Regions from separate parts of the Alteromonas sp. G5_S2_22_S1 genome, predicted to be linked through region 1. Evidence: predicted binding sites of a transcription regulator. Region 1 holds the regulator's gene; each other region holds the start of a gene.
The links. Region 1 encodes FNR, which switches genes on or off when oxygen is low (the NO sensors DNR and NnrR bind a similar motif). Its sites were predicted from a motif close to TTGATCTAGATCAA; they were not measured.
Positions count from the first base shown of each region.

Region 1 (2,206 bases):
CACTTACGCATTAAATGCCAATCGGTAGGTGTAAAAATAACGGAAGCCAGGTCGTCATGCTTTTTAGTGGCTTTTACAACAAGGTCAATTTGATTCTTAAGTGTGTAATAGATAATCGATTCGTAGGCACGATTGTTCCATTCAACCACGATGTCAGTTTCACCGAAGCCTTGTTCTTTAAGCTGCCCAGAGAGCCATTTAGCATGCTCATTGGTAACAGCATCTCGCATGGCTTCTCGCTCATCTGGACTTAACATAGTGGTCATATCATAAGACAAGTCGTAAACCACCATAATCGCAGTTACAGAGGCCCCGGTCTTTGATGCTAATTCATAAGCGCGACTTAACGCGGGCTGGTTATCTCGCTCGGCATCGACTACCGCAAGGATTCGTTTACACTCAATCATAACTCCCCCTAATACGAAGTTTGGTCGTGGCTGTGTGAACGGTAACGTTCAACAGTAACTCTTACTAACTATAAACGACAATGTGGAAAACGTAAGTTGTTTTAGATCAAGTATTTTATATTGCAAGGCAAGCAACAATGTATAGTGACTGCGGCATTGGCACTAATGGGTAAAAAAGGTTTTGGAAGTAGGATTATAAAGCGCGCTGAATGCGCGCTTTTAGGAAGATAACACTATTTAACCGAGTTAGACCACGTTAGCCGTTACACACTATACTCGGGCCGTTAAGCACTTCTAGCTTGGTATTAAGGCGTTCAAAGTCCACAATCGTAATAAGTTTACCATCAACTTTAATAATATCTTCTTTTTGGAAACGACTTAATAAGCGACTGATGGTCTCTATCGTTAAGCCAAGATAGTTACCTATCTCGTTACGCGTCATCGTAAGGTGAAATTCTCTGTGTGAAAAACCGCGTTCTTCAAAACGCTGAGATAAATGAGAGATAAAATACAAAAGGCGTTCTTCAGCCGTGCGTTTGTTGAGAAGCATTATCAAATCGTGATCATGTTTAATCTCTGCACTCATAAAGCTCATAATTTGATGGCGTAATTTAGGAAACTGCATCGACATTTCGTCAAGCGTTTCGTAGGGCAACTCGCACACCATGGCGGTTTCTAGAGCCATTGTGTAACTTTGGTGCTTGTTTTCTCGAAGGGCATCAAAGCCAATGATGTCACCGGGAAAGTGAAACCCCGTTATTTGCTCTTCACCTTCAGAGTTAGTCACAAACGATTTAAATGACCCGGTTCTTACTGCATATAACGACTCAAACTTATCGCCGGTTTGAACAAGGGTATCACCTTTATGAAGGGGCTTTTTGCGCTCTATGATATCGTCGAGAGACTCTATTTCTGTCTTATTCAATGCAACAGGTAAACAGAGGTGACTGAAACTACAGTTCTGACAATGTATTGAAAATTCGCTTCCTTTGCTCATAAGACTGACTCTCTTAATGTACACATGATTATAGTACACGCATTTTCACATGAATGCGCCATAAATTAGATAAGTGGCATATATGGCCATTATCACAGCTATGACTTGTCTCACATAGCTGTGCTGAAAGCTTTGAACAAGATACTGGCTACCGGCACTTGCGGCTAACAATGTGGGTAACGTTCCCAAACCGAAGAAAAACATAATGCCAGCGCCTTGCAATGCATTACCCGCTGCCAGAGACCAGGTTAGCGTTGAATAGACCAATCCACATGGTAGCCAGCCCCATACAAAGCCGTAGGGAACCGCGCTTAACGGCGTTTTGAAAGGAAGAAATCGTTTTGATAAAGGCTGAAGCTTTGCAAACAGGCCTTTGCCCGCGTTTTCTAAGACCGATAAACCCGTCCACCATTTCCCTAAGTAACAAGCGAGTAAAAGCAACATGATGCCGCTTAGAAGAGAGAGGGCATAATTAGCAAGCGGTACGAAGTCAGCAGCTATTTTTCCAAGCGCACCGGTAATGGCCCCTGCTAGTGTATAGCTAGTAATGCGTCCCATGTTGTAGGCGAGGGTGTAGGGCAATACCGATGCCCCCTTTGGCGATACCACTCTAAGCGCTGCAACAATACCGCCGCACATGCCTACACAATGTACGCCTCCTGCTAAACCTATAAGAAAGGCAGAAAAGTAATTAATCCCGTCCATTATCTTCTTGGCTTTTTGCTGCCTTATCTTCTTGTATTTGTTTGCGCTGTTCGGCCAGTTTTTTCTCTTCTGGCGATAAGTCATCGTCAAAAAGAAT
Region 1 covers NZ_JBQKUJ010000005.1:18,813-21,018, forward strand. The annotation lists gene uspE (universal stress protein UspE) at 1-407, opposite strand, end outside; gene fnr (fumarate/nitrate reduction transcriptional regulator Fnr) at 664-1,404, opposite strand; gene ACTRWF_RS07260 (urease accessory protein UreH domain-containing protein) at 1,450-2,109, opposite strand; gene ccoS (cbb3-type cytochrome oxidase assembly protein CcoS) at 2,096-2,206, opposite strand, start outside.

Region 2 (2,206 bases), on a different contig from region 1:
CAAAATGATCCAGCCCAATCATTTCATACCCCACTTTTTTAAAGCCATTTACAGCAAGGTTGTACAAGGCTGCTTTCTCTTCGCTACTAGGAAGAGTTTCTGGCGCAAACTTTCGCTGTGCGGCAAAGCGCTCTGGCAGATGAGCGTAGCTAAATAGCGAGATACGGTCTGGCATCATGGCTTTAGTTGCAGCTATGGTAGATGCAAAAGTCTCTTCTGATTGGTTAGGCAGGCCGTAAATTAAATCCAAATTCACCGATTCGAAACCTAAAGTACGGGCTTCGGACACTAAATCTGCGATATGCGAAGTACTTTGAACACGGTTTATTGTTTTTTGCACGTTGTAGTCAGTGTCTTGAAGGCCAAAGCTGATACGGGTATAGCCCAAGCCCCTCAGATTTTGTAAATAGGTTTTATCAACGTTTCTTGGGTCTAATTCAATAGATAATTCAGCGCCTACTTCAAACGTGAAATGTTTTTTCAAAAGGTACATTAAAAAAGTGTGCTGAACTTTATTTAAAAAACTGGGCGACCCACCGCCTAAATGCAGCGAAACTACAGGCTTATCGTCTGCTAAATAACGCTTAGAAACTATCTCTTTTTCTAAGTAGTCTAAATAGTCGTCTGCCTTTTCGTTGTGCCGAGTCACAAGTTTGTTGCAGCCGCAGTAATAGCAAAGCGTTTTACAAAAAGGAATGTGCACATACAAACTCACGGCTTTCGCTTTAGACACGGTTAGCGCGTCAGGGAATAAATCTTCTTTTAGCGATTCGAACTTAAGTGCAGTAGGGTACGAGGTATAACGAGGTGCATGTTGCGCATATTTGGTTATAGTGGAATTATCGCGAAGTTGTTTTATAGCAATGGTGTTCATTTTTTATCTACACTTATGTTGAACCATCTTGGTGGTTATTCACCAATATAGATTTAGCATAATGGATAAGGCAGGGGCTTGTTTTGATCTACTTCAAGGTTTTTGCGTTAAATATAGTTACAGTTTTGCTTATGCCCTTAATTCTGGTACAGGGGCTTTGGGTTCGCAAAAAAACGCAAGTGCTGCCTGAGCCTAGGGGGGAGCGGGTATTTGCCGCTTTTAAAAACATTAAGGCAACATCAAATCGTGTTTTAGTTGTGGGCGACTCAGCGGCCGTGGGCGTTGGGGCTGATACACAGCACCGTGCGCTATCAGGGCTGCTGTATGCTGGCTTGTCTAAGCACAGCCCCACCCACGTATCGCTACATGCCAAAACGGGTTATAAAAGTGAAGATGTGATAGCGCTTCTACATGGACTACCTGCTGAAAGCTTCACATCAGCATTGGTTTCTATTGGTGTAAACGATGTCACTAAGTTTGTTTCGATAGCCCGCTGGCGAAAAAATATAGAAATTGTGCATAAGCTCTTAACCCAAAAATTCGACTGCCAACGAATAGTGTTTACCGCGCTGCCACCAATCCACAGTTTTCCCGCACTACCCCAGCCTTTGCGGGCGCTACTTGGGTTAAGGGCGCTTCTGCTAAATCAAGTGCTTGAGCAGTGTGTTGTAAATTGGGCTAACACTGAAGTGCTTTATGTACCAGCGCTTAAGGTAACGGGTTCGGTTCAAGGTGTTCAGCAAAGTGGGCTAATGGCAGAAGACGGCTTTCACCCGTCTGCAGAGGGATATCAACTGTGGGCACAGCATGCGCTAGAGCGATTAAAACGATAATTTATTTTTCTACGGCAGCTCTAAATAAAGCATCCCTTGGGGTTGAAGTTTCTTTTAGTAACCGCATTTTGTTACCAACCTTATCTAGTTACTAACCTTAACTAAGTAATAACGATTTCAATAAAAGAGAGCAAATATGCAGAAAGTGACCGTAAATATGGTGTCCGATGTGGTTTGTCCGTGGTGTATCGTAGGGTACCAGCGTTTACAAAAAGCCATTAAAACGCTTGACGATATTGAAGTCGACATTAAGTTTCACCCCTTCGAGCTAAACCCAAACATGCCTGAAGAAGGACAGAACTTACGTGAGCATATAATGGAGAAATATGGCATTGGTGCAGAACAAAGCGCGCAGGATAGAGCACGTCTTGTAGAAGCAGGCAAAGACGTGGGCTTTGCGTTTAATTTCGACGACGACTCTCGCATGCAAAATACCTTTAAAGCCCATCAACTTATTCACTTTGCAGCCGAGAAGGGGCTTGAAGAACAGATGAAGCTA
Region 2 covers NZ_JBQKUJ010000015.1:46,481-48,686, forward strand. The annotation lists gene hemN (oxygen-independent coproporphyrinogen III oxidase) at 1-874, opposite strand, end outside; gene ACTRWF_RS15105 (SGNH/GDSL hydrolase family protein) at 1,006-1,707, shown strand; gene ACTRWF_RS15110 (DsbA family oxidoreductase) at 1,844-2,206, shown strand, end outside.
Region 2: hemN (oxygen-independent coproporphyrinogen III oxidase) is a predicted target of FNR. The motif match lies at 958-971, and genes of this name have one in related genera.

Region 3 (2,206 bases), on a different contig from region 1:
CGCGGGTGGATATCGCTGTGATATTTTCGACCATTACTTCCGGTTCATAGGAGTGAGAGCCTTCGCGATACCACGGGCGGTCTACCGTGTTTGATTCAGACATAAACAAGCTCAGCGAGCGTGATGTGGGGATTCCCAAGGCGTGCATGTGCTCTTGCACTAAAAATTCACGCACGCTAGAGCGCAATACGGCGCGACCGTCTGCGCCGCGACAATAAGGCGTGCGTCCCGCACCTTTTAACTGCATCTCCCAACGCTTGCCGTTGAAGACCCCTTCCACGATAGAGATTGCTCGGCCGTCACCATAGCCATTACCCGTCCCAAACGGGCACTGCTGCGTGTACTCAGTACCGTAAATAGACAGTGCGTAGCCGGTTGCCCAGCCGAATGATTTCATAGGTGCAGGTACTGCAGAAATATCCCCTGAAAAGAGCTGCGTGAACGCTTTAGATGTTGCCAAACTGTCGTCTAACCCTAATTCGGCAAACAGGGTTTCGCTGTGCGCAATATATTTGGGCGAAGTTAATGGGGTCGGAGTAACCGGCACATAGTGACCAGAGAAAACTTGACGAGGGTTGTGGTCGTTACCGTCTTGGGTTGCTTGAGGGTCGCAATTTAAGCTTTCTAGCAGCGAATAGTCTACGTGCTTTGCGAACTCATCTATTGTATTAATACGTTCTGTCACTCACATCACCTTTCATTTACGTTGCTTTGCGCGCCGTGATTATTCCCATTGCTTATTGACCAAGAACAAGGAAACCAGCATTTATGCATTGTACTCTTATCTATACGTTAATGAAGGCGCGCAAAGCCGAATTACGTTAGAAACTGGAAGCGCCGAATAATTAACACTGCAAAATACACAACGGGTAAGCAAGGGATAATGTAGCGACGCTAATCATATCAAACGCGAACCGACGAACATGACGCTAAGCGTCTATAGGAAACGGGTATGGCAACACTAACTTTTTTAGGCGCGGTGGAGGGGGTGACAGGATCTATGCACCTACTAAAAACTGAGCATAGTACTTTGCTTTTAGATTGCGGTCTGTACCAAGGTAGGCGAGATGAAGAAGCTAAAAATCACGAGCCTCTACCTATCGATGTGAGTCAAATTGACGCTGTTATTCTATCCCATGCACACCTAGATCATTCTGGCCGTTTACCTATTTTGTTACGAGAAGGGTATTGCGGGCCTATTTACATGACACGGCCGACCGTTGAGCTAATAGAAGTGCTGTTAAAGGATGCGGCTTCTTTACAAGAGCGCGACGCGGAATGGGAAAATAAACGCCGCCAGCGCTCGGGTAAACCGCTCATCGAACCTTTGTACCGGCAAGAAGAAGTGGACGGCGTTATGAAGCAGTGTAAATCGACTCGCTATCATACCAAACGTAAAATCACGCAAGACGTTGAAATAAATTTTGCCGATGCGGGGCATATTCTGGGTTCAGCGATAGTGGAAATATTTATCACTGAAAATGGGCAGAGTAAAAAGTTGGTCTTTTCTGGTGACCTTGGAAATTCACAGGCTGCATTACTTCGCGACCCAGATATCGTTACTGAAGCCGATGTGGTACTTCTTGAATCTACCTATGGTGACCGCAATCACCGTTCAATGGAAGAGACGCTCGATGAGTTTGAACAGGTTATTCTTGAAGCCAGTGAGAATGGCGGCAACATTCTTATTCCATCATTTGCAGTAGGGCGTACCCAAGAGATAATTTTTCGCCTGGGCGAGCTGTATCAGCAGGGCAAACTTACCCATCAAAAAGTGTATTTAGACAGCCCTATGGCCATTGCAGTTACGGAAATTTACCATCGCTATCAAGATGTGTACAACGAAGAGGACTTCGACGCTATTGAAGAAAGTGCCGAGCGAGCACACAGCCACAACCAAAGCTTACACTCCTTGTTGCCTATTTTGAGTTATACCACCTCTACAGAAGAATCGATTGCGCTTAATAAAGTGGTGAGTGGCGCAATAATTATCGCCGGCAGCGGTATGTGTAACGGCGGGCGTATTCGCCACCACTTAAAACAAAACCTGTGGCGCAAGCAATCTCATGTGATTTTTGTTGGCTTTCAGGCCATGGGCACGCCGGGGCGAAAAATGGTAGATGGCGCAACGCGTATCAAAATGGCCGGAGAGGATATTGCTATTCGCGCGCAAATCCACACCTTAGGTGGGTTTTCTGCCCATGCC
Region 3 covers NZ_JBQKUJ010000009.1:113,854-116,059, reverse strand. The annotation lists gene ACTRWF_RS11505 (protein adenylyltransferase SelO family protein) at 1-685, opposite strand, end outside; gene ACTRWF_RS11500 (MBL fold metallo-hydrolase RNA specificity domain-containing protein) at 953-2,206, shown strand, end outside.
Region 3: ACTRWF_RS11500 (MBL fold metallo-hydrolase RNA specificity domain-containing protein) is a predicted target of FNR. The motif match lies at 741-754, and genes of this name have one in related genera.

Region 4 (2,206 bases), on a different contig from region 1:
CAGACCATACCCGGCGGATGAAGATCTATCAGTCATTATTTTTTAATAATATCGACAATTTCGTTAGTACCGGGTTTCCGGTTTTAAAATCTATCGTATTAAAGCTGTATGGCGAGAAAGGATGGGAGGGCATTGTGCGTCAATTTTTTATTGAGCACGAGTGTCGTTCGCCGTATTTCGCGGAAATCAGTAAAGAGTTTGTTGAGTATCTTTCAACCGAGCCTAGCTTTGATATTGCTTTACCTACTTTTGCTGCAGAACTTGCTCATTACGAATGGTTAGAGCTTGATGTCAGCATAAGGAAAAATCAAAAAAACGCCGATTTTTATAATCAAGACGACGTTGTTGCAGCTGTCAGGGTTTCGCCTTATGCCTCGCTAGCAGCGTACCATTTTGAGGTTCATCTTATAGGTGAAGATTACATTCCCGAGCAACCGGCTCAAGAACAACAATTTTATGTCGTTTATAGAGACCGTAACTGTAACGTGCAATTTGCCCATGTTAATCCGGTCACCGCTATTTTAGTCAATACGCTGGAACAAAATGAACAGGGAATGAAAACAGACCAATTAGCTAACGCGTTATCCCAGCAACTTCCGCAAATACCTTCAAACGTGCTTGAAAATGGTATGAATGAGACACTCACAGACATGCTAAATAAAGGCATACTACTTCCCGTTTTCTAGCTGATAAGCAAAATTTTCCTGCTTTACATTAAACTTTCGCTAGGATCTGGTGTGAAAGTGAGCGATCGATCATATTAGCGCTGTCAATCACGCTTGCTTTCGATTAACATTTAGCACCATTTTTTTGTTCACAAAAATTGTTTAGGTAGTGCAAATGGCTAACAATTCAGATTTCAAAGAAGTCTATAACAAGTGGTACTTTCTAGCATCGCTAGTAACTCTAATCGCGTTCCCGTTGATGCATATCATCGCCGGCTGGTTCACCTTCTGGTTATAACGCAGACATTCAAGGCATAATTGTGACTGCAGAATATATTAAATCAGTAGTGAAAACCGTACCTGACTATCCAAAGCCAGGTATTTTATTTAGAGATGTGACCAGCGTTTTAGAAGATCACAAAGCATTCAGTAGCTGTATCTCCTTACTTGTAGAAAAGTATCAGGGCATGGGTTTTACCAAGATCGCAGGTACCGAAGCACGCGGGTTCCTTTTTGGTGCGCCATTGGCCATCGAAATGGGCATTGGTTTTGTACCAGTAAGGAAACCCAATAAACTTCCACGTGAAGTAGTAAGCGAAAGCTACGAACTGGAATATGGTATGGATACATTGGAAATCCATAAAGACGCCATAGAACCGGGTGATAAAGTACTTCTTATCGACGACTTGCTTGCAACGGGCGGAACTATCGCTGCCTCTGCCAAGTTAATTCGCTCGTTAGGTGGCGAGATCAATCATGCAGGTTTTGTTATTAACCTTCCTGATTTAGGCGGTAAGCAAAAGCTTTCAGCGCTTGATATAGAAAGTTATTCTATTTGCGAGTTTGAAGGCGAATAAACGTCAATAAGCAAAAACAGCAACAAGGGCGAAATACGTAATAATGAGTTATCAGGTACTGGCAAGGAAGTGGCGACCAGGCAAGTTCAGTGAACTTGTAGGTCAAGAGCACGTAGTGTCTGCTATTTCAAATGCGCTCGATAACGACCGTTTACACCATGCTTATCTTTTTACAGGTACGCGTGGTGTTGGTAAAACGACCATTGCTCGTATTTTTTCAAAAAGCCTTAACTGTGAGGAAGGGCAAGGGGCAAACCCTTGCGGTCAATGCAATACCTGTAAAGAAATAGAGCAGGGTAATTACGTTGACTTGCTTGAAATTGACGCGGCATCAAGAACCAAAGTGGAAGACACTCGAGAGCTTCTTGATAACGTACAATACAAGCCAACCCGCGGGCGCTACAAAGTGTACCTTATCGATGAGGTACACATGCTTTCTAAACATAGCTTTAATGCGCTGTTAAAAACGCTAGAAGAGCCGCCTCCGCATGTAAAGTTCTTATTGGCGACAACAGATCCACAAAAACTCCCCATCACCATTTTATCGCGATGCTTGCAGTTTAACCTGAAAGCGATGTCGCGAGAGCAAATAGTCGGTCAGCTTACTCATATACTTCAGCAAGAGCAGCTTGCTTTTGAGGCGCCTGCTTTGGCTTTGCTGGCTAGGGCGGCACAGGGCAGTAT
Region 4 covers NZ_JBQKUJ010000030.1:16,654-18,859, reverse strand. The annotation lists gene ACTRWF_RS19235 (HvfC family RiPP maturation protein) at 1-686, shown strand, start outside; gene apt (adenine phosphoribosyltransferase) at 986-1,522, shown strand; gene dnaX (DNA polymerase III subunit gamma/tau) at 1,566-2,206, shown strand, end outside.
Region 4: apt (adenine phosphoribosyltransferase) is a predicted target of FNR. The motif match lies at 922-935, and genes of this name have one in related genera.